DNA from 3 places in the Xanthobacter flavus genome. Region 2 is predicted to be linked to each of the others. Evidence: predicted binding sites of a transcription regulator. Region 2 holds the regulator's gene; each other region holds the start of a gene.
What was found. Region 2 encodes LexA, which represses DNA repair genes until DNA is damaged. Its sites were predicted from a motif close to TGTTCNNNNTGTGTTCNG; they were not measured.
Positions count from the first base shown of each region.

Region 1: a site for LexA is predicted at 6,038-6,055, ahead of recA (recombinase RecA). Genes of this name have one in related genera too.
Region 3: a site for LexA is predicted at 4,701-4,718, ahead of J2126_RS15100 (helicase-related protein). Genes of this name have one in related genera too.

Region 1 covers NZ_JAGGML010000001.1:69,229-76,320, reverse strand. The annotation lists gene J2126_RS00340 (haloacid dehalogenase type II) at 1-286, opposite strand, end outside; gene J2126_RS00335 (TetR/AcrR family transcriptional regulator) at 329-928, opposite strand; gene J2126_RS00330 (glutathione binding-like protein) at 986-1,684, opposite strand; gene J2126_RS00325 (glutathione S-transferase family protein) at 1,845-2,549, shown strand; gene J2126_RS00320 (amylo-alpha-1,6-glucosidase) at 2,553-4,751, opposite strand; gene J2126_RS00315 (glycosyltransferase family 4 protein) at 4,738-5,823, opposite strand; gene recA (recombinase RecA) at 6,119-7,092, shown strand, end outside.
Region 2 covers NZ_JAGGML010000001.1:4,922,986-4,930,077, reverse strand. The annotation lists gene trpC (indole-3-glycerol phosphate synthase TrpC) at 1-434, shown strand, start outside; gene J2126_RS23100 (DUF2147 domain-containing protein) at 539-955, shown strand; gene moaC (cyclic pyranopterin monophosphate synthase MoaC) at 1,075-1,563, shown strand; gene J2126_RS23090 (molybdopterin molybdotransferase MoeA) at 1,610-2,824, shown strand; gene lexA (transcriptional repressor LexA) at 2,982-3,692, shown strand; gene J2126_RS23080 (ComEC/Rec2 family competence protein) at 3,810-6,047, opposite strand; gene gltX (glutamate--tRNA ligase) at 6,219-7,092, shown strand, end outside.
Region 3 covers NZ_JAGGML010000001.1:3,157,491-3,164,582, reverse strand. The annotation lists gene J2126_RS15115 (hypothetical protein) at 1-368, opposite strand, end outside; gene fdxA (ferredoxin FdxA) at 502-837, opposite strand; gene J2126_RS15105 (RNA-binding S4 domain-containing protein) at 944-1,219, opposite strand; gene J2126_RS15100 (helicase-related protein) at 1,223-4,576, opposite strand; gene J2126_RS15095 (creatininase family protein) at 4,938-5,732, shown strand; gene J2126_RS15090 (NUDIX domain-containing protein) at 5,935-6,552, opposite strand; gene J2126_RS15085 (ABC transporter ATP-binding protein) at 6,558-7,092, opposite strand, start outside.

The DNA of each region.
Region 1 (7,092 bases), 4.9 Mb from region 2:
GATAGGCGGCGAGGCGGTGGTAGGCCTCGGCGACATCCTCGAACAATTGCTCCGTGGGCCTCAGCCCGAGGATGCCCAGCGTGTAGGTGAGGGCGCGGCGGGTGACGGACCAGAAATCCTGATAATCCCCCATGAGCGAGCACAGCCAGCTGTATTCGAGCTGCTTCATCCGCCACACCTGGGTGATGATCTCGCCATGGCCCGGAAAGGCCGCGTCCGTGACGGCGCTCACCGATTGCACATCGAACAACGTGCCATAGGCATCGAACACATAGGCCCGGATCATGGGCGGCATCCCGACATGGAGGGGCTGGGATCGCGCGCCGGATCAGACCGGCGCGCGCGGATTGAGGGCGGCGAGGGCGGGCTTCACCACCCCCTCCAGCAGGTCGCGGCCGGGGCGAAGGCGCGCCAGCACGCGCAGGCCGAGATGGACGCCGAGGAGCATGCGCGCCAGCTCCTGCGCCGGTTCCCGGTCCTGGATGGTGCCATCGGCGCGGCCGGCCTCGACGCGGCGAGTGAGGAAGGCTTCCACCTGCCCGAGGGAGGCGAGCGCCGCGGCGCGCAGCTCGGTGTCGTGCGGCCCCATCTCCACCGCCGCATTCACCACGAAGCAGCCCTTCATCTCCGGGTCGTCGATCGCCCGCTCCAGCGTCTCGCGAAAGAAGGCGGCGATGGCCTCGCGGGGGGAGATGTCGGGTGCTTCCAGCCGGCGGATGCGTTCCGCCATGCTATGGCTGGCATAGCGCTCCAGCGCCTTCTCATAGAGCGTGCGCTTGTCGCCGAAGGCGTTGTAGAGGCTGGCACCGGTGAGGCCCATGGAGGCGGCGAGATCGCGCACCGAGGTGGCCTCATAGCCACGGGTCCAGAAGCAGCGCAGCGCCGCATCCAGTACCTCGCCCTCGTCGAACGCCCTCGGCCGCGCCATGGTCCCCGTCTTTCTGCCTCTATCTCCGGCACAGCGTAACCCGCGCCGGAGAAGGCGTCATCCGGCCGGCCGGGCGGTCTGGCCGAACAGGACCTTCTTGCCCTCTTCGGTCACCGTCGGCCGCTTGGTGAAGGGTTCGCCCTTGGCATAGGCGGCGATGGTCGCCGGCCGCGCCGCCACCGCCTCGAACCAGCGCTTCAGGTTCGGGAAGGTGTCGAGGTCCTGCTGCTGGCGCTGGTGCGGCACGATCCACGGATAGATCGCCATGTCGGCGATGGAATAGTCCTCGCCCGCCACGTTGGCGCTCTTGCCGAGGCGGGTGTCGAGCACGCCGTAGAGACGGTTCGTCTCCTTCACGTAGCGCTCCATGGCGTAGGGGATGCGCTCCGGCGCGTACTGGACGAAATGATGGTTCTGCCCGGCCATGGGGCCGAGCCCGCCGACCTGCCAGAACAGCCATTCCAGCACACTCTTGCGGCCGCGCACGTCGGCGGGAATGAAACGGCCGGTCTTCTCCGCGAGATAGAGCAGGATGGCGCCGGATTCGAAGATCGAAATGGGCGCCCCGCCGTCTGCCGGTGCGTGATCGACGATGGCCGGCATCCGGTTGTTCGGGGCGATGGCGAGGAAGTCGGGCTTGAACTGGTCACCGGCGCTGATGTCAACCGGGATGATCTTATAGTCTAGGCCTGCTTCTTCCAGAAACAACGTGATCTTGTGGCCATTCGGGGTTGGCCAATAATGCAGGTCGATCATGCGGGATCATCCCTCTACTGGCATTCACGCGATCTAAAACCGCGCAGAACGCATTTTCCGATGCCGACAGCTTGCGCAGCCGTCTGATGCGTGCATTCTATATCAGTCGTTCTAAAACGCAATGCGCCGCTTCGGCGTCTGCCAGCGAAGGGTGGTCCCGGTGATCCGCTTCTATTTTCATCCCACGCCCAACCCGGCGAAGGTCGCGCTCTTCCTGGAGGAGACCGGCCTTCCCTACGAGATCGTGCCCGTCGACACGGCGAAGGGCGAGCAGCACGAGCCGGCGTTCCGCGCCATCAATCCCAACGGCAAGGTGCCGGCCATCGTCGATACGGAGGGGCCGGGGGGCGGAGAGGCGCGGGTGTTCGATTCCACCGCCATTCTCATCTATCTGGCGGAAAAGACGGGCCGCTTCGGCGGTGATCCGAAGGACCGGCCGGAGCTGCTCTCCTGGCTGCTCTTCATCGCCAGCGGGCTCGGGCCGTTCTCCGGCCAGGCGGTGCACTTCCAGCACGCCGCGCCCGAAGGGCTCGGCTATGCCGTCAACCGCTACCGGCGCGAAGCGGAGCGGCACTATCAGGTGCTCGACGACCTGCTGGCGACCCGCCCCTATGTCACCGGCAACGACTACACCATCGCCGACATGTCGCTTTGGGGCTGGGTGCTTCGGGCCGGGCGGGTGTTGAAGGGCGAGGAGGATCCGCTGGCGCGCTTCCCACACATCAAGCGGTGGTTGGCCGAGATCGATGCCCGCCCCGCCGCAGTCCGTGCCCGCGAGGTGGGCAAGGACCACAGCTTCAAGCCCATGGGCGACGAGGAATCGCGCAAGGCGCTCTTCCCCTCCAATTACCCGCCGGCGGCGTAGAGATCACGCCTCCACCCGGATGCCCACGTCGCCCTGTCGGTTGATCACGGACAGGGCGGCTGTGGCGTCCACCCGCTCCACCTTCACGTCGATCCGACCGTCCGCGACGGCGAGACCGGTGAGGGTGAGGGTGTCCAGGAATTCGGGCAGCATCGGCCGCTCGAACACCGCGCGCCGCTCGGCCACGTCGAAGCTGAGGCCGAGCGAGGCCTGGAGAAGCGCGAGTGGCGCCGCCGCTGCCCAGGCCTGGGGGGCGCAGGCGACCGGATAACCCACGGGCCCCCGATTGCGCTGGCGGGCGAAGCCGCAGAACAATTCGGGAATGCGCCTCAGGTCGAAATAGACGGACGCGCGAAACAGCCCCTCGAAGATGCGCGCCGCCTCGGCCCGGAAGCCATAGCGGGCGAGGCCCATCGCCACCACGGCGTTATCGTGCGGCCACACCGAGCCATTGTGGTAGCTCATGGGATTGAAGCGCGCCTCGCCCGCCGCCAGCGTCCGCACGCCCCAGCCGGAGAACGAACTGGTGTCCATCAGGCACGCCGCCACCGCTTCCGCCCGCTCGGGCAAAGCGATGCCGGAAAACAAGGCGTGGCCGGCATTGGATGTGCGCACGCGGCAGGGTGCCTTGTCGCCATCGAGCGCCAGCACGTACGTGCCCAAAGCCGGATCGAAGAAGGCGGCGTCGAAGGCTGTCCGCAAGTCGCGCGCCCGCGCTGCGTAGGCCTCCGCCGCAGCCGGTTCGCCGAGTGCCCGGGCGATGGCGGCGGCCGCATTCCACGCGGCATAGGCATAGCCCTGCACTTCGACGAGCGCGATGGGGCCGTTGGCGAGCCGGCCATCCGCGTGGAAGATGCTGTCGTGGCTGTCCTTCCAGCCCTGGTTCACCAGCCCGTCGCCGCGCCGGCGGCCATATTCGATGAAGCCGTCCCCATCGCGGTCGCCGTGCTCACGCATCCAGCCCAGCGCCGCATCGAGAGACGGCCACAGCTGGCGCAGCGTCTCGATGTCGCCGGTGCGCTCGAGATAAGCGCCGGCCAGCATCACGAACAGCGGGGTAGAATCGATACTGCCGTAATAGCGACGGAACGGCACCTCCCCGAGTTCCGCCATCTCGCCGAAGCGCACCTCGTGAAGGATCTTGCCGGGCTCGGCATCCGCCTCCGGATCAAAGGTGGTGGCCTGATTGGCGGCGAGATGCAGCAGTACGCCGCGCGCCAGTGAGGGTGTCACCCACAGGGTCTCGAACGCCGTGATCAGGGCGTCGCGCCCGAACACGGTCGAGAACCAGGGCACGCCCGCGTAAGGGTAGGGGCCCTCCGGCAGATCGGTGATGAGCACGTTGAGGTCGCTCACCGCCCGCCGCAATCCCTCGTTGAAATGATCGTTGGAGGAGGACACGCCCGCCGAGCGCGCCGTTCGCGCCCGCATGTCGGCCCGGATGTCCTTGAGGCCGAGCCGGAACGCCTGCCGCGCATCACGCCCCGGCTCAACACCGTCACAGCGGATTTCCACGAAGATCAAGAAGCCCTCGCCGGGCTTCAGCGTGAGCCGGTAAAGTGCGCGGTCGGCCTTGAGCGAGGTCGGCGTCGGGGCGAAGGCGAGGCGCGTGGTCCGGGTGCGCGCATCAAGGCCGCGATAGGAGAGACCGACATGGCTTTCGCCAACGACCGGCGCCGCGATGCGGCCGCGCTTCGCCCGATGGGAGCCACGCACCTCGAAGAGGTCCACGAAATCGGCATCGAAGAACAGGCCGATCTCGAAGGTCCGGGTCTCGCCGTCGAAATTGCGGATGGACAGGCACTCATGGCACGCCCCCCGGAACAGGAAGCGCGACCGGCGCAGATGGATGAGGTCGTGCGCCAGTTCGGACTGGTCGCTGCGGGCGGGAAGGTCCGGATTGGTGAGGTCGCAGCTCAGCGTCGCGTTGTCATCGCGCACTGTGGAGCCGAGCAGCAGCGGGCGCACGCCATCGATGGTGAGGAAGAACTGCGAGAGATGCCGCGTGTCGCGGTGGAACAGGCCATGGTTGCTGGCAAGGCCGGGGACGGCGTCGCCATGGGCATCGAACACGGCGAAGGTCTCGTCGTGCTTGAGCGTGCGCGGCATCGCCTCGATCTGCGAGGCGCTGGCCGCGATGGCATAGCCCGGCTCCTGCGGGTCTGCGGCAGCGGCGCGGGCCGCGGCATCAGGTGGGGGCATTGACGCGCCCGTCGATCAGTTCGCGCAACGTCATGCGGGGGGGCACGGGTGCGGCAAGGCGCTCGTAGAGGGCCACATAATCCCGCGCCATTCGCGCCGCCGAGAAGCGTTTCACGAAGGTGCGGCGAATGGCGGCCCGATCTAGCCGGTCAAGCTCGCCGACGCGCGCCACCGCCTCGTCCTGATCGGCGACGATGAAGCCGGTAAGGCCGTTCTCCAGCACCTCCGGTACAGAGCCGCACCCATAGGCGATGGTGGGCGTGCCGCAGGACATGGCCTCGATCATCACCAGTCCGAACGGTTCGGGCCAATCGATCGGGAAGAGCAGAGCCCTGGCATTGCCGAGGAACTGCGCCTTCTGCCGCTCGTCGATCTCGCCGATGTACTCGACGCCGGGGGTCGCCTCGACCATGGGGCGGATCTTCTGTTCCCAGTAATCCTCGTCCACCCGATCCACCTTGGCGGCGATCTTGAGCGGCAGGCCGGAGCGGGCAGCGATCTCGATGGCGCGGTCCGGCCGCTTCTCCGGCGAGATGCGGCCGAGGAAGGCCAGATATTCGCCGCCCGCCGCATTGAAGGGCAGCAGGCTCTCCGGCAGGCCATGATAGACGGTCGACGCCCAGTTCACCGGCGGCATGGGCTTGCGCTGGTGGTTGGAGATCGAGACCAGCGGAAACTCGTCATACAGCGCATAGAGCCGGTGCGCGGCGACGCTGTCGAGGCGGCCGTGCAAGGTCGTGAGCGTGCGCGGCGCGTGCTCCTTCAGCACGGGATAGTGCAAAACGTCGACGTGCACATGGATTACGTCGAATTCGTCCGCCCGCCGGCGCACCCGCTCCAGCATGAGCATGTGGAACACGATGGGGTCGACCGGACCCGGCGACAGGCGCAGGCCCATCTCGCACATGGGCTCCAGCTGTGCGGACGTGAGCGAATCGCCGCTGGCGAACAGCGTTACCTCATGACCCTGCGCCACCAGCTCCTCGGTAAGATAGGAGACGATGCGTTCGGTTCCTCCGTAACGACGCGGCGGCACGCTCTCGATGAGCGGCGCGATCTGGGCGATGCGCATGTGTCTCTCCTCCGGCGTCGCCGGCGCGATGTGGACCGAGGATGCGGACGTGGACCGGGTTCTTTCGCCTGAACGCGGCGGGTCGGGTCGTGGTTTCACTGCAGGTGCGAAAGAGTTGCGCCGGCCGACCTGCACTGGACGCGTCAGCTTGGCGGTGGGGCGATGCCGCGGTGCTGCGGATATACGAAATGTTATCCACACGCTGTGGACGAAAGAGAACATATTGCGAACTGAGAACAAAACAGGTACAACTGCTACGTTCTTATTTCCCTTGCACCAGCACCGGAGCGCGGCGATGACTCAGGCGACACTCCGACTCGTCGAAGGTTCTTCCATGGACAAGACCAAGGCGCTGGATGCCGCCCTCTCGCAGATCGAGCGGCATTTCGGCAAGGGCTCCATCATGCGGCTCGGCAAGGGTGGAAAAGCCCTTGAGATTGAGAGCATTCCCACCGGTTCTCTGGGGCTCGACATCGCGCTGGGCATCGGCGGCCTGCCCAAGGGGCGCGTCGTCGAGATTTACGGTCCCGAATCCTCGGGCAAGACCACGCTCGCACTTCACACCATTGCCGAATCTCAGAAGCGCGGCGGCACCTGCGCTTTCATCGATGCCGAGCACGCGCTCGACCCGATCTATGCCCGCAAGCTGGGCGTGAACCTCGACGATCTGCTCATCTCCCAGCCCGACGCGGGCGAGCAGGCGCTGGAGATCGCCGACACGCTGGTGCGCTCCGGCGCAGTCGACGTGCTGGTCGTCGATTCCGTGGCGGCCCTCACCCCACGCGCCGAGCTTGACGGCGAGATGGGCGACAACCAGCCCGGCCTGCAGGCCCGCCTCATGAGCCAGGCGCTGCGCAAGCTCACGGCCTCCATCTCCAAGTCCAACACCATGGTTATCTTCATCAATCAGATCCGGATGAAGATCGGCGTGATGTATGGCTCGCCGGAGACCACCACCGGCGGCAACGCGCTGAAGTTCTACGCCTCGATCCGCCTCGACATCCGCCGCATCGGCGCCATCAAGGAGCGCGACGAAGTGGTGGGCAACCAGACCCGCGTGAAGGTGGTGAAGAACAAGCTGGCGCCGCCCTTCAAGCAGGTCGAGTTCGACATCATGTATGGCGAGGGCGTCTCCAAGACCGGCGAACTGCTCGATCTCGGCGTCAAGGCCGGCGTGGTGGAGAAGTCCGGCGCGTGGTTCTCCCACGACAGCCAGCGCCTCGGCCAGGGCCGCGAGAACGCCAAGACCTTCCTGAAGCAGAACCAGGA
Region 2 (7,092 bases):
GCAAGGATTTCATGTACGACACCTACCAGGTGGCGGAAGCCCGCGCCTGGGGGGCGGACTGCATCCTCATCATCATGGCCGGCGTGGACGACGCCCTCGCCCGCGACCTCGCGGATGCGGCGGCAGCGTATGGCATGGACGCCATCGTTGAAGTCCATGACGACGCCGAGCTGGACCGCGCGCTGGCGCTGCCCTGCCGGCTCATCGGCATCAACAACCGCAATTTGCGCACCTTCGAGACCACGCTCGAAACCTCCGAGCGCCTCGCGCCCCGCGTGCCGAAGGATCGCATCGTCATCGGCGAGAGCGGCATCTTCACGCCGGCCGACGTTGCGCGGCTGGCGCAGGTGGGCATCGGAACCATCCTCGTCGGCGAGAGCCTGATGCGTCAGGAGGATGTCGCATCCGCGACGTGCCAGCTGCTCGCCGGCTAGGCTTGCCGTATACGTGAAGTTACGCCTTAATACGTGAGGCGGCCCGAGAAGAGGCCGCAGCACCGGCCCCTGCGTCGCCGGTGCCTCACGGGAGGAACAGCTTCATGAGGACCACGCTTTTCACGGCGCTCGCCGCCGCCCTTCTCGCCACCCCCGCCTTCGCGGCCGACCCGACGGGCCTGTGGCAGACCCCCACCCGCAGCGGGCAGGTGGAAATCTCCAAATGCGGCGCCAGCCTCTGCGGCCGCCTCGTGTCCTCGGAAGGGCTGAAGGCCGATCCGGCGCTGAAAGACGTGAACAATTCCAACGCCTCGCTGCGCGGCCGGGCGCTGAAGGGCCTCACCATCCTCACCGGTTTCTCCGGCGGGCCACAGGAATGGACCGGCGGCAGCATCTACAATGCCGAGGACGGCAAGACCTATTCCGGCACCATCACCATGGACGGCGACAACACGCTGAAGCTGCGCGGCTGCGTGGTCGTTCCCCTCTGCAAGACGCAGGTGTGGACCCGCCTGCGCTGAGCGCCGACCCGCGCCGGCAACACAGCCTTTCCGCCGCCCTGCGGCTGCGGCGGTGGACAGGCGCCGCCGCGGACGCCATCTTCCCGTCCGACATCGAATCCGGGAAGACCGCGACGGCCATGGCCAGCCTGACCCATCTCGACGACCAGGGCGCCGCCCGCATGGTGGACGTCTCCGACAAGGACGCGACCACCCGCGAGGCGCTCGCCGAGGGCCGGGTGGCGATGGCACCGGAGACGCTGGACCTCATCCTCTCCGGCAACGCCAAGAAGGGCGACGTGCTGGGCGTGGCGCGCATCGCCGGCATCATGGCCGCCAAGCGCACCCATGAGCTGATCCCGCTCTGCCATCCGCTGATGCTGACCAAGGTGGAGGTGGAGGTGGTGCCCGACCCCGCTTTGCCCGGCCTTCACGTCACCGCCCGCGCCAAGGTCACGGGCCAGACCGGCGTGGAGATGGAGGCTCTGACCGCCGTCTCCGTCGCCTGCCTCACCATCTACGACATGGCCAAGGCCGCCGACCGCGGCATGCGGATCGAAGGCATCCGCCTCTTGGAAAAATCCGGCGGCCGCAGCGGCCATTTCCGCGCCGACGCCGGAGCGGCCTGAGCCTTTTCCGCTAATCACAGCACGTCCAGAGTGAGGGAGCCGCGCCATGGCGCTCATGACCGTCGAGGAGGCCACCGCGCTCATCACCCAGGGCGTCGTCGCGCTCGGCATCGAGGAGGTGCCGGTGCAGGCCGCCGCCGGCCGCGTGCTGGCGCGCGATCTCGTGGCCCGCCGCACCCAGCCGCCGGCCGACATGTCGGCCATGGACGGCTATGCCGTGCGCGGCGCCGACATCGCCGAGACACCCGCCCACCTGACGGTCATCGGCGAATCCGCCGCCGGCCGGCCCTTCGCGGGCACGGTGAGCACCGGGCAGGCCGTGCGCATCTTCACGGGCGCGGTGGTGCCGGAGGGCGCCGACACGGTGGTGATCCAGGAGAACGTCACCCGCGAGGGCGACACCATCACCACCACGGCGCCGACCGCAGCGCTCCGGAATGTGCGCAAGCGCGGCTGCGATTTTTCCGAAAGCACGCCTGGCCTCTTTGCCGGCCGCCGCCTGACCGGACGCGACATCATGCTCGCCGCCGCTATGGACCATGCGACGCTGCCGGTCGCCCGCCGCCCGCGCGTCGCGCTGCTGCAGACCGGCGACGAACTCGTGCTGCCGGGCCAGGGCACCGGCAAGGACAGCGAGATCGTTGTCTCCAACGCCTTCGGCCTCGCCGAGCTGGCCCGCCGCGCCGGGGCGGAGGTGACCGACCTCGGGCTCTTCAAGGACGATCTCGCCGCCATCCGGGCCGTGGTGGCGCGGGCGCTCTCCGGTGAATTCGATCTCGTGGTGTCCTCGGGCGGCGCCTCGGTGGGCGATCATGACCTCATGGCGCCGGCGCTGAAGGCCGAGGGGGTGGACCTCTCCGTCCACAAGATCGCGCTGCGCCCCGGCAAGCCGCTGATGTTCGGCCATCGGGGCGATGTGCGGGTGCTGGGGCTGCCCGGCAATCCGGTCTCCTCCCACGTCTGCGGGATGATCTACCTCGTCCCCCTCGTCCGCGCGCTCCAGGGCGATTCCCGCCCCGGCCCCGAGACCGTGCCGGCGCGCCTCGCAGCCAACCTGCCGGCCAATGACGTGCGGCGGGATTTCATGCGCGCCACCCTCGAACGCCGGCCGGACGGCACGATCCACGCCACGCCCTCACCCTCGCAAGACAGCGCCATGCTGAGCATTCTCGCTGCCGCCGACTGCCTTCTGGTGCGCCCGCCTTTCGCGCCCGAAGGCCGCGTCGGCGATGCGTGCGAGATTATTCTCCTCGACGATTGAGCGCTTAACGGGGCCTTCACCACTTGCGGAACACAAAAGGAACAGATAAAGACTGTTCATGATTTGTTTCGCGGCGCACCGGGCTGGATGCGCCTGAAATCGGGACCGGCCAGAGGCGCTGGCTCCAGACGGTGCGTGCAAGGAACGGGGCCAGGGAATGCTCACTCGGAAGCAATACGACCTTCTGCGCTTCATCCATGAGCGGCTGAAGGAAACCGGTGTTCCCCCCTCCTTCGACGAGATGAAGGAGGCTCTGGACCTGCGCTCCAAGTCCGGCATCCATCGTCTGATCACCGCTCTGGAAGAGCGCGGCTTCATCCGCCGCCTGCCCAACCGCGCCCGCGCGCTGGAAGTGGTGCGCCTGCCCGACAGCGTGGCGCCGGGCCTTGCCTCCGCCCGCTCGGCGGGGCGTGGCTTCTCCCCGTCCGTCATCGAGGGCAGCCTCGGCAAGGTGCGCCCGGTGCCCGAGGATGATGAGGCGGGCCAGGTGGTCTCGGTGCCGGTCATGGGCCGCATCGCCGCCGGCACGCCCATTTCCGCCATCCAGAGCCGCAGCCACACCCTGAACATCCCGCCCGAGATGCTGGGCAGCGGCGAGCATTTCGCCCTTGAGGTGCGCGGCGACAGCATGATCGAGGCCGGCATCCTCGACGGCGACACGGTCCTCATCCGCAAATGCGATTCCGCCGACACCGGCGACATCATCGTCGCGCTGGTGGACGACGAGGAAGCCACCCTCAAGCGCCTGCGCAAGAAGGGCGCCTCCATCGCGCTCGAGGCCGCCAATCCGGCCTATGAGACGCGCATCTTCGGTCCCGACCGCGTGCGCATCCAGGGCCGCCTCATCGGCCTCATGCGCCGCTACTGATCCTTATTTCTCCTGCGGGAGATCCGGAACGGGGTGAGGGGCGCGGCGGTCCACGCTCAACGGGCGCCTGCGCTTTCCTGAAGGCGTTGCCCCTCACCCCGACGCTTTGCCGGCATGTCACGGAGCCATTGCATCCGCCTGCGGATCGCCGGCATCGGCGGCGCCGGGTTCGGATGCGGGCTCCGGCGGCAAGGGCGCCATCCAGGGGCGGGATACGGCGGCCTTCCGGCTTGGCTCGGCGACGAGCGTGCCATCGCGGAGGGAGAAGGCGAGCGTTCCCGTCCGCACCAGCTTTTCCAGCGTCAGCACGTCCGCCGGGCACGCGCGCGGTGGGGCATCGCGGGTGACAACCATGCGGGAATTCAGGCAATCCGCCTCCAGGCTTTCGGCACGTCGGGACACGGCGATGGTGCCGCCGCCGGGCAGCGGCGCAGTGCAGCCCAGGGGATCGCAGGTGAAGCCGGCGGCAAGGTCCCTGGTTCCGGCCGTGCGGCGGTCCCCCTCCCGCGTCAGCCACTGCTCCACCACCAGCTTCTGGCCGGAGGCGCCGAGCACCGAGAGGCGTCCGTCCGGCATCCGCACCGCCACCGTCTGCGCATCGGGCGCGACGAGGAGATCCGGCCTCATCGGCGCACCCGCGACCAGTCCCGCGATGCCGAGGGGAACCAGCGCCGCGAGGGTGAGCACACCCCGCAGCAGGCAGAGGGCCAGCAGCGCGAGGGACAGCCACAGCAATGTTCCGGCGCCGATGAAGGCGGCGCGGACGTCGGCGCCCGGCAGGGTACCCACCCAGTCGGACACCGCCGTCATGATCTCGATGCCACGCCCCATCACGGGCCAGGCGAGATGATCCCAGCCGAACGGCATCAGCAGCACGCCCGCAAGTCCCGCCGGCATCACCAGGAAGGACACGGCCGGCATGGCCGCGAGGTTGGCGAGAAGCCCGTAGGGGGCAACCCGCTGGAAATGGAAGATGCCGTAGGGTGCCGTCGCAAGGCCCGCCACCAGCGAGGTGAGCGCCGTTCCCGCCACCAGCACCGCGACCCAGGAGACCACCGCCCCGGCGATCCCGTCCGGCCGGGGGATCGCCCGCAGGGGCTGCAGCCGCTCATAGGCGGCGACGAGGGCGAGGGTGGCGGCGAACGACATCTGCGTACCCGGATCCAGCGCCGCCTCCGGCGTCAGCGCCAGCACCAGCACCGCCGCGACACCCACCGACCGCAGCGAGAGGGACGGTCGCCCCACCATCACGCCGGCCAGCACCAGTCCGGTCATGACGAAGGAGCGCTGGGCCGGCACGTCATTGCCCGACAGCACGAGATAGAAGGCGCTGCCGGAAAGCGCGATCAGCGCCGCCATGGACTTGATGGGCCACGCCAGGGCCAGCCCCGGCACCAGCGCCAGCACGCCCCGCGCCAGCGCAAACAGGGTGCCGGCCACCAGCGCCATGTGCAGGCCGGAGATGGAGAGGATGTGCGAGAGGCCGGACACCCGCATGCTCTCCTCCACCGCATGGGGAATGCCGGAGCGGTCGCCCGCCACCAGCGCTACCGCCACCTCCGCCGGCACGCCGGAAAGCGAGGCGCGGATGCGGGCCGACAGGCTCTGGCGCACCCCGTCGAGCGCCATGGCGAGGCGCACGGACAAGGGCGGGTCGCGCGCCGGCGCCGCCTTCGGCCGGCCGAGCCCGTAGCCGATGGCGCCGATGCCCTGAAACCACGGCGCGCGACCGAAATCATGGGCACCCGGCATGGCGGGGCCGGAGGGCGGCAGCAGCTGGGCGAGCTGCGTCACATGGCTTCCGACCGGCGGCGCCCAGCCCTTGCGCAGCGAGAGCCGCACCAGCGCCGGCGCCGTGGCGAGCCCGCGCACGGCATTGCCATCGAGCCGCAGCAGGATGCGGTCGCCGGTGGTGCGCCGTTCCACCCGCTCGATAAAGCCGGAAAGGCGCACCGGCGTCTTAGGCGGAACGATCGTTTCGTGGGCGATGAGCGCCGTCCGCGCCCCGCCCGCCGCAAAGCCGGCGACAGTGGCGAGAAGCACGGACGTTAGGGCGAACATCACCGGCCGCGCCCGCGCCGCCACCGCCGCCCCCGCCAGCAAGGTCACCAGAACAAGGCTGGCGGCCAGCGAGGGTTCAGTGGAGGCGCCGAAATACAAGAGAATCCCGGCGGCAAAGGCGGCCGGCAGCCACAGGATCAGCCGGCCGGATGCGGCCTCGGCCGCCGCGTCGTGGGCGATGCGGGCGGTCAGCGCGTCGGCGAGGCGGAGAAGCCCGCGCGCGGAGGGGAGCGGGAGCGTCCGCGCGCCCGCCCGTGATCCCGCCCGCGCGTGCCCCGAAGCCCGCTCGTCCATCCCCGCCCGCCCGGGGCACGGCCGGGCCGCGCCTGCCCCCGTGTTCCTTGTGCCCCGCCTCTATGCTACACGGGCGCCTCCCGCGCGCCATGTGGCTCGGTTTGCGTTCCGCAGGGCTGCCGCACGCGCGTTTCCCGTCCAAGCGGACCCAAGCCCGCCGAGCCCCGCCCGATGTCGCAGATCGTCACCCGCTTCGCCCCCTCGCCCACCGGCTTCCTGCATATCGGCGGGGCGCGCACGGCGCTGTTCAACTGGCTCTATGCCCGCCACACCGGCGGCAAGATGCTGCTGCGCATCGAGGATACGGACCGCCAGCGCTCCACCAAGGAAGCCATCGAGGCCATCCTCGAAGGCCTTTCCTGGCTGGGCATCGAGTGGGATGGCGATCCCATCTACCAGTTCGCCCGCGCCGAGCGGCATCAGGCCGCGGTGGCGGAGATGCTGGCGAAGGGCAACGCCTATCGCTGCTACGCCACGCCCCAGGAGCTGGACGAGATGCGCGAACTGGCCCGCAAGGAGGGCCGCCCGCCGCGCTATGACGGCCGCTGGCGCGACCGCGCCCCCTCCGAGGCGCCGGCGGACCGCGCCCCCGTCATCCGCCTGCGCGCGCCGCAGGAGGGCGAGACGGTGATCGACGACATGGTGCAGGGCACCGTGACCTTCCCCAACAAGGATCTCGACGACCTCGTGCTGCTGCGCTCGGACGGCACGCCCACCTACATGCTGGCCGTGGTGGTGGACGACCACGACATGGGCGTCACCCACGTCATCCGCGGCGACGACCACCTCACCAACGCCGCCCGCCAGACGCAGATCTACCGGGCGCTCGGCTGGGACGTGCCGCGCATGGCGCATATCCCGCTCATCCACGGGCCGGATGGCGCCAAGCTCTCCAAGCGCCACGGCGCGCTCGGCGTCGATGCCTATCGCGACATGGGCTATCTGCCGGCCGCGCTGCGCAACTATCTCGTGCGCCTCGGCTGGAGCCATGGCGACCAGGAGGTGTTCTCCACCGAGGAGATGGTCGAGTTCTTCGATCTCGACA
Region 3 (7,092 bases), 1.8 Mb from region 2:
GCGTCGGTCTCGTCGTAGACGACCGCTTCAATGAGCGTTGCCGTCACGAACAGGGACAGGTCGCGCCATTCCAGAACCAGCCGGACGGGCGATGCCGGGTTCCGGGCGCGCGCCTCGTCAATCATCCGCTCATAGCGGGGAAGATGAACGCGGAACCAGAAGGCCTGCGCAGCCGCACCGACGGCGGGTAGGCTGAACAGGGTGGCGAGCACGGCCGAGACGCCGAGAACGCATGTCACCGCGCTCCGGGGACGTCGTCTCCACAACTGGATCGGAACCGCGATCGTCGCGCTAGCCAGGAAGCCGAGGACCGGAAACGCCAGCAGGACCGCAGCGGCGTTCAGCTCGAAAAAGACAACGAGCACCATTGCAAGGCACAGCGCGCCGGCAATGGCCGATACCCGTGGAGCCCACCGGTGTGGCCGCGTCTGGGTATCGCTCGCATTGTCTGTCGACCGGACAGGATCGGGACGCACTCTGGCCGTTCCGCCGCACGCCCTCTCAGTCGCCCTGACCAGGCTCCGGGGAGAACAGCTCTTCCTTGCCGGGCTTGCCGTCCCATTCCTTGGCGTCGGCGGGGGCGTCGCGCTTCAGGGTGATGTTGGGCCAGGTCTTGGCGTATTCGGCGTTGAGCGCGAGCCACTTCTCCAGCCCCGGCTCGGCATCCGGCTTGATGGCCTCGGCCGGGCATTCCGGCTCGCAGACGCCGCAGTCGATGCACTCGTCGGGGTGGATGACGAGCATGTTCTCGCCCTCGTAGAAGCAGTCCACCGGGCATACGGACACGCAGTCCATGTATTTGCAGCGGATGCAATTCTCGGTGACGACGTAGGTCATGGGCAATCCCTTTCGAGGGGCTCGGGTAGCGCAGGCGCACGCGCCACGCAAGCGGCGGCAGGCCAAAGGCCGATAAAACTGGGCGCGCCGCAGTCCCTAAATCCCGTCACGCTTCTGTTATTTCCTCGAAAAGCGCGAGAGCGGATGTAGCATCTCCCCGGCGTTCCGCAAAGGCTGTCACCCGCAGCACCCGCACCTGCCGGTCGAGGGCGATGGTGAGCACCTGCCCCGCCCGCACCATGTGGCCGGGGCTGGTGACCCGTGCGCCGTCGAGCCGCACATGGCCCGAACGGACGAGATCGGCGGCATCCTCGCGGGCGCGCACCACGCGGGCATGCCAGATCCAGCGGTCGAGCCTCTGCCGCTCCGCCGGATCGCTCACGGCTCAACCGCCCTTCTTCTCCGCCTCCAGCCGCGCCTTGAGGGCGGCGAGGGCGGCGAAGGGGCTGTCCGGGTCCGCCGGCTTCTCGCGGCGACGCTCCTGATGGGCGGGGCGGTTGTCCGCCCGCTGCTCGGGACGCGGGCCGCGATGGCCCTCGTTACGATGGCCCTCGTTCCTGTGCTCGCGATTGCCCTCGCCTTCGCGCGGGCCGCGGAAGGGACGGTCGCCGCGCGGCGGACGCGGGGCGCGCTCGCCCTCGGGGGCACCGGCCTCAGCGGGCGCCTGCTCGGGACGGCGGTGGGGCGGGCGTCCGTCGCGACGCTCGCCGCGGCCACCCCCCTTCTCGCCACCGCGCTCGCCGCGATCTCCACCGGGACGATCGCCGAAGCGGCGGCCTTCGCCGGCCGGGCGCTCGCGACGCGGCGCGCCGGGCGGACGGCCGGGACGCCACACCTCGATCAGCTCGGGCTCGGCGGGAGCGGCCTCGGCAGCAGCACCTTCGGCAACGATCTCGGCCGCACCTTCCACCGCCTCGGGACCACCGGGGGCGGCAGGCGCCTCCACCTCGGCCGCGACTTCGGCGGCAGTGGGATCGCCGGACACCTCGACCGCCTCGGCGGCAGCCTCGGCCTCGGCCGCATCGGCGAGAACGACGTCGGCGGGGGTCTCTTCAGCGGGAGCGTCCTCGGCAGGCGCCTCGACAAGCGCCTCGTCCACCGATTCGGCCGGCTCGTCCGCAGGGGCCTCGGCCGGCGCTTCCGCCGGGGCGTCGAACAGCAGGTCGGCCTCGATGGCGCCTTCCGGCAGCGGGGCCAGCTCCACGGGAGCCGCTTCCGGCGCGGCGGCGGGGGCCTCGGCCTCCGGCGGCGGCGGGGGGCGGCGCTCCATGCGATAGCCGAGCGACTTCAGGATGGAGGCGAAATCCTCCCCCGAGCAGCCGGCGAGCGAGGTCATGCCCACGGTGACGGTGAAGCCGCGCCCGTCCACCGCTCCGGCCGGCTTGGGGCCGGGGGAGTTGGGCCGCCACGCCAGCGCGGGGCGGATGAGGTCGGCGAGGCGCTCCAGAATGTCCACGCGCACCGCACGCTCGCCGCACACGCGGAAGCCGACGGCGCGGTAGAGCCCCTTCTGCACCTCGTGATCCACGGGGATGGAGGTGCGGCCGGAGGCGGCGAGGTGCGGCAGCTCGTCGAGGCCCTTCTGGGCGAGGCCGCCGTGCTTCAGCGCATAAAGCTCCGCCGCCAGCGCGCGCGGGGCGGGCTTCAGCAGCGCCGGCAGGTAGATGTGATGGGCGCCGAAGCGCACGCCATAGCCGCGCAGGGTGGCGCGGGCGGCCTGATCCAGCCCCTTCACCTCGTCGGCGACGCGGGCGCGCTCCAGCACGCCGAGGCTCTCGACGATCTGGAAGGCGATGCCACGGGCGATGCCGGTGATGTCCTCGGCGGTGCCGAGCTTGGTGAGCGCGCCGAGCAGCTTCTCGATATGGGCGGCGATCCACAGCGTGAGGCGGGCTTCCACCTGGTCGCGCGCGGGGCCGGTGAGATGCTCGTCGGCGATGATCTTGAAGCGCGGCTTCAGCACCTCGTCGCCGGGGATGAGCTTGGCCACCGCCTCGCCCGTCCAGCGGATGGTGCCGTCGAAGGTGAGGACGAACGCCTCGTCCACCGCCTGCGACAGGCGCTGGGCGCGCTGCTCGATCTCGCCGGCCAGCGCCTGCTGGGCGGCTGCGCGCAATGCCTTGGCCTCCTCGCCACCGGCCGCGGCTGCGGGATCGGGGGCGAACTGGAAGCCGTGGAGGTGGCCGATGACGTGGCCTTCGACGGTAACGTCACCGGTCTTGCTGATTTCAGTTTCGAGCATCGTGTTCTCTCGCAGGCGCCGCATGAGCACGCTGGTCCGCCGATCCACGAAACGCTGAGCCAGCCTTTCGTGCAACGCATCCGACAGCTTGTCCTCGACCCCTCTCGTGACGCCTTGCCAGTGCTCCGGATCCCTGAGCCAGTCGGGCCGGTTCGCAACGAAGGTGAGGGTCCTCACCTGCGCAATCCGGTTCGACAACGTGTCGATGTCGCCTTCTGCGCGATCGGTCAAGGCGATTTGACGCGCGAACCAATCATCGGGGATGCGGCCCCCCCCTTTTATGTGCCCGAAAAGGGTGCCCACCAGCTCCGCATGGGCGCCCGGGGAGACCTTGCGATAGTCCGGCACCTGGCAGGCATCCCACAGCCGTTCCACGTCGGCGGCGCCGTCGAGACGGCCCGTCACCTCCATGTCCCGGCTCATGATTTCAAGCACCGCAACGTCATCGGCGGTGGGCGCGCGGGTCAGCCCCTCCTCCTTCGGCAGGCGCGAAAGGGAAGCGAGGAGCGCGGCGGGCGACTGGAAATCGGCGACGGCGTTGCGCCATTGCAACACCTTCGCGGTGTCGAACACATGCTCCTCCAGCCGGGAGACCAGTTCCTCCTCGAACGGTGGACAACGCCCCGTCGTGCCGAACGTGCCGTCCCGCGTCGCGCGGCCGGCACGGCCGGCGATCTGCGCCATCTCGGAGGCATTGAGCTTGCGATACTGCCAGCCGTCGAACTTGCGGTCCGAGGCGAAGGCCACGTGGTCCACGTCGAGGTTGAGACCCATGCCGATGGCATCGGTGGCGACGAGATAATCCACATCGCCGGACTGGTAGAGATCCACCTGCGCATTGCGGGTACGCGGCGAGAGGGCGCCCATCACCACCGCCGCCCCGCCGCGCTGGCGGCGGATGAACTCGGCGATGGAATAGACCTCGTCCGCCGAGAAGGCGACGATGGCCGAGCGGCGCGGCAGGCGGGAAATCTTCCGCTCCCCGGCGAAGGTGAGGGTGGAGAGGCGCGGGCGCACCACCACGTTCACGCCGGGAATGAGCTTTTCCACAAGCGGGCGCATCGTGGCCGAGCCCAGCAGCAGCGTCTCGTGCCGGCCGCGCCGGTTCAGGATGCGATCGGTGAAGACGTGGCCGCGGTCAAGGTCCGTGGCGAGCTGGATCTCGTCGATGGCCACGAAGGCCACGTCGAGATCGCGCGGCATGGCCTCCACGGTGGAGACCCAGTAGCGGGCGTTCTCCCCATGGCGGCCCTTGGGCTTGATCTTCTCCTCGCCGGTGATGAGCGCGACCTTGTCCGCCCCCACCCGATCGACGATGCGCTGGTACACCTCGCGCGCGAGCAGGCGCAGCGGCAGGCCGATGATGCCGCTCTCATGGCCGAGCATGCGCTCGATGGCGAGGTGGGTCTTGCCCGTGTTGGTCGGGCCAAGGACCGCGCTCACCCCCCGCGCCCTCAGGTTGCGCGGCAGCACGGCCCATCGGGTGACGTCGTCCATCGGCTCTGGCGCAATCCACGTAAAGGAGGGGTGTCCTGTATCATATCGGGACGCGAGGGCCATGGCGAAAGGGGGCGCGCGGACATTCGGCGAACGGGAGGGGAGCGAATCAGTTTGCGGGCGGGGTTCGCGGGGTGTTCTCCGGCGGGGCGGGCTGAAGTCGTCCCCTCGCCCGTACCCGACGCTCCTCCCCTCTCCCGTCTCGCGGCGGAGCCGCGATCCACCCTCTCCCGCAAGGGGAGAGGGGTAGCCCTTGGGCCGAGGCCCGCGCTGCCGCCCAGACCCTTGACATCATGCGGCTTTTCCTTCCCATGGAGGTAGGGTGGCGCGGCGTGCGCGGTTTGGGGCTTGGAGGCGGACGGTGTTTCTGAAATGGGCTGAACTTTCCTCACCGGCCCTCGCGGCACTGGACAAATCCCGCATGGTCGCCGTTCTGCCCGTCGCCGCCGTGGAGCAGCACGGCCCGCATCTGCCGCTGGGCACCGACCTGTTCATCGCCGAGGCCTATGTGGAGCGCATCGCCTTCATGGTGCCGCGCGAGGTGGATGCGGTGTTCCTGCCCGTGCAGGCCGTGGGCAAGTCCGACGAGCACATCTCCTTCGCCGGCACGCTGACCCTTTCCCCCACCACCGCCATCGCCGCCTGGGTGGAGCTGGGCCGCAGCCTCGCCCGCGCCGGGGTGCGCCGCCTCGTGCTCATGAACACCCATGGCGGCAACGTGCCGGTGATCGATCTCGTGGCCCGCACGCTGCGGGTGGACCACAGGATGCTGGCCGTCACCTGCTCCATGCACCGCTTCGGCTATCCGGTGGGCCTGTTCTCCGATCACGAGCGGGCGCACGGCATCCATGGCGGGGAGATCGAGACCTCGCTGATGCTCGCGTTCCGCCCTGAACTGGTGGACATGAGCCACGCCGGGCCGTTCCCGCCCTATTCCATCGCCATGGAAACCGAGTTCCAGCGCCTGCGCGCCAACCACCCCGTCGGCTTCGGCTGGCTGGCCGAGGATCTCAGCCCCGACGGCGCCATGGGCGACGCCACCCACGCCACGGCCCTCAAGGGCGAGGCCGCCTACGAATACGGCTCCCGCGCCTTCGTGGAGCTTCTGAGGGACGTGGCGGCGTTCGATCTGGCGCGGCTGGAGCCGCATGCGTGAGGGGTAAGGACGGGGACGGCAGGCCAAAGCGCCTGCTCCCCATGTCACTGCGTCATCCCCCGGCTTGTCCGGGATCCACGGTTGGGCTGGATCCGGCTCTCGAACATGGCTCAGGCGACGCAGTGGATCGCCCGGACGAGCCGGGCGATGACGGCGGGAAGGGAGCGCTTAAGTAACCCGTCCCTGACGGCGCAAAATCGCCCTAGCCCCGCTCCGCCGCCGCGATCAGCTCCGGAAGCCGGGCGTGGTTGAGCGCCAGCCATTGCAGCGCCAGAATAAGAAATCCGTTGATGCAGCGCCCCGCGCCGATGGCGGCGAGGGCCTCGTCTACCGGCACGGCGAAGGGGCGGGTGGTCTCCGTCTCCGCCGCCGATCCCGCCCGCTCGGGCAGGCCGGACGCATCGAGGATGCCGAGGTAGAGCTGCGCCATCTCGTCCGTCACACCGGGCGTGGGGGTGAAGGCGAGCATGGGCACGAGGGCGCGGGGCGCGACGCCCGCTTCCTCCACGCACTCCCGCCGGGCGGCGGCTTCCGGGTCTTCCCCCTTTTCCACCATGCCGGCGACGATCTCGATGAGATCGCCCTTGCCCCCCGCGAGGTGCGCCGAGAGGCGGAACTGGCGGATCAGCACCACGAGGTCGCGCTCCGGATCATAGCCCAGCACGCCCACCACCCGCCCGCCGCGCACGATGTCACGCACTTGGCGGTCGCTCGTGCCGTCCGCGTGGTGCAGGACGAGGTGGTAGCGCTCATAGGGGCGGAAGCCCTTGGCCAGAAGCTCCGGCCCGTCCACGTCCACACGGGCGGGACGATCCTCCATCACCGTCACTGGCGCACCACGCCGTGGCCGGCGGTGTCGAGGTTGAAGGCGGCGGCGAACAAAGCGCGGGTGTAGTCCTCCCGCGGATGCTCGAACACGTCGTGCGCCGGCCCCTCCTCCACCATCTTGCCGTTGCGCATGACGAGGATGCGGCTCGCCAGCGCGGACACCACGCGCAGATCGTGGGAGATGAACATGAAGGTGAGGTCGCGCTTCTTCTGAAGCGCGCGCAGGAGATCGACGATCTGCGCCTGCACGATCATGTCGAGCGCGCTCGTCGGCTCGTCCAGCACCACGAAGGAGGGCTCCAGCGCCATGGCGCGGGCAATCGAGATGCGCTGGCGCTGGCCGCCGGAAAATTCGTGCGGATAGCGGTGCCGCGTCTCGGGATCGAGCCCCACGTCGGCGAGGGCCGCGATCACCCGCGCCTCGCGCTCGTCGGCGGACAGCTTGCGCTGGTGGACGAGGAGCCCCTCCTCCACGATTTCCGCCACCGACATGCGCGGCGAGAGCGCGCCATAGGGGTCCTGGAACACGATC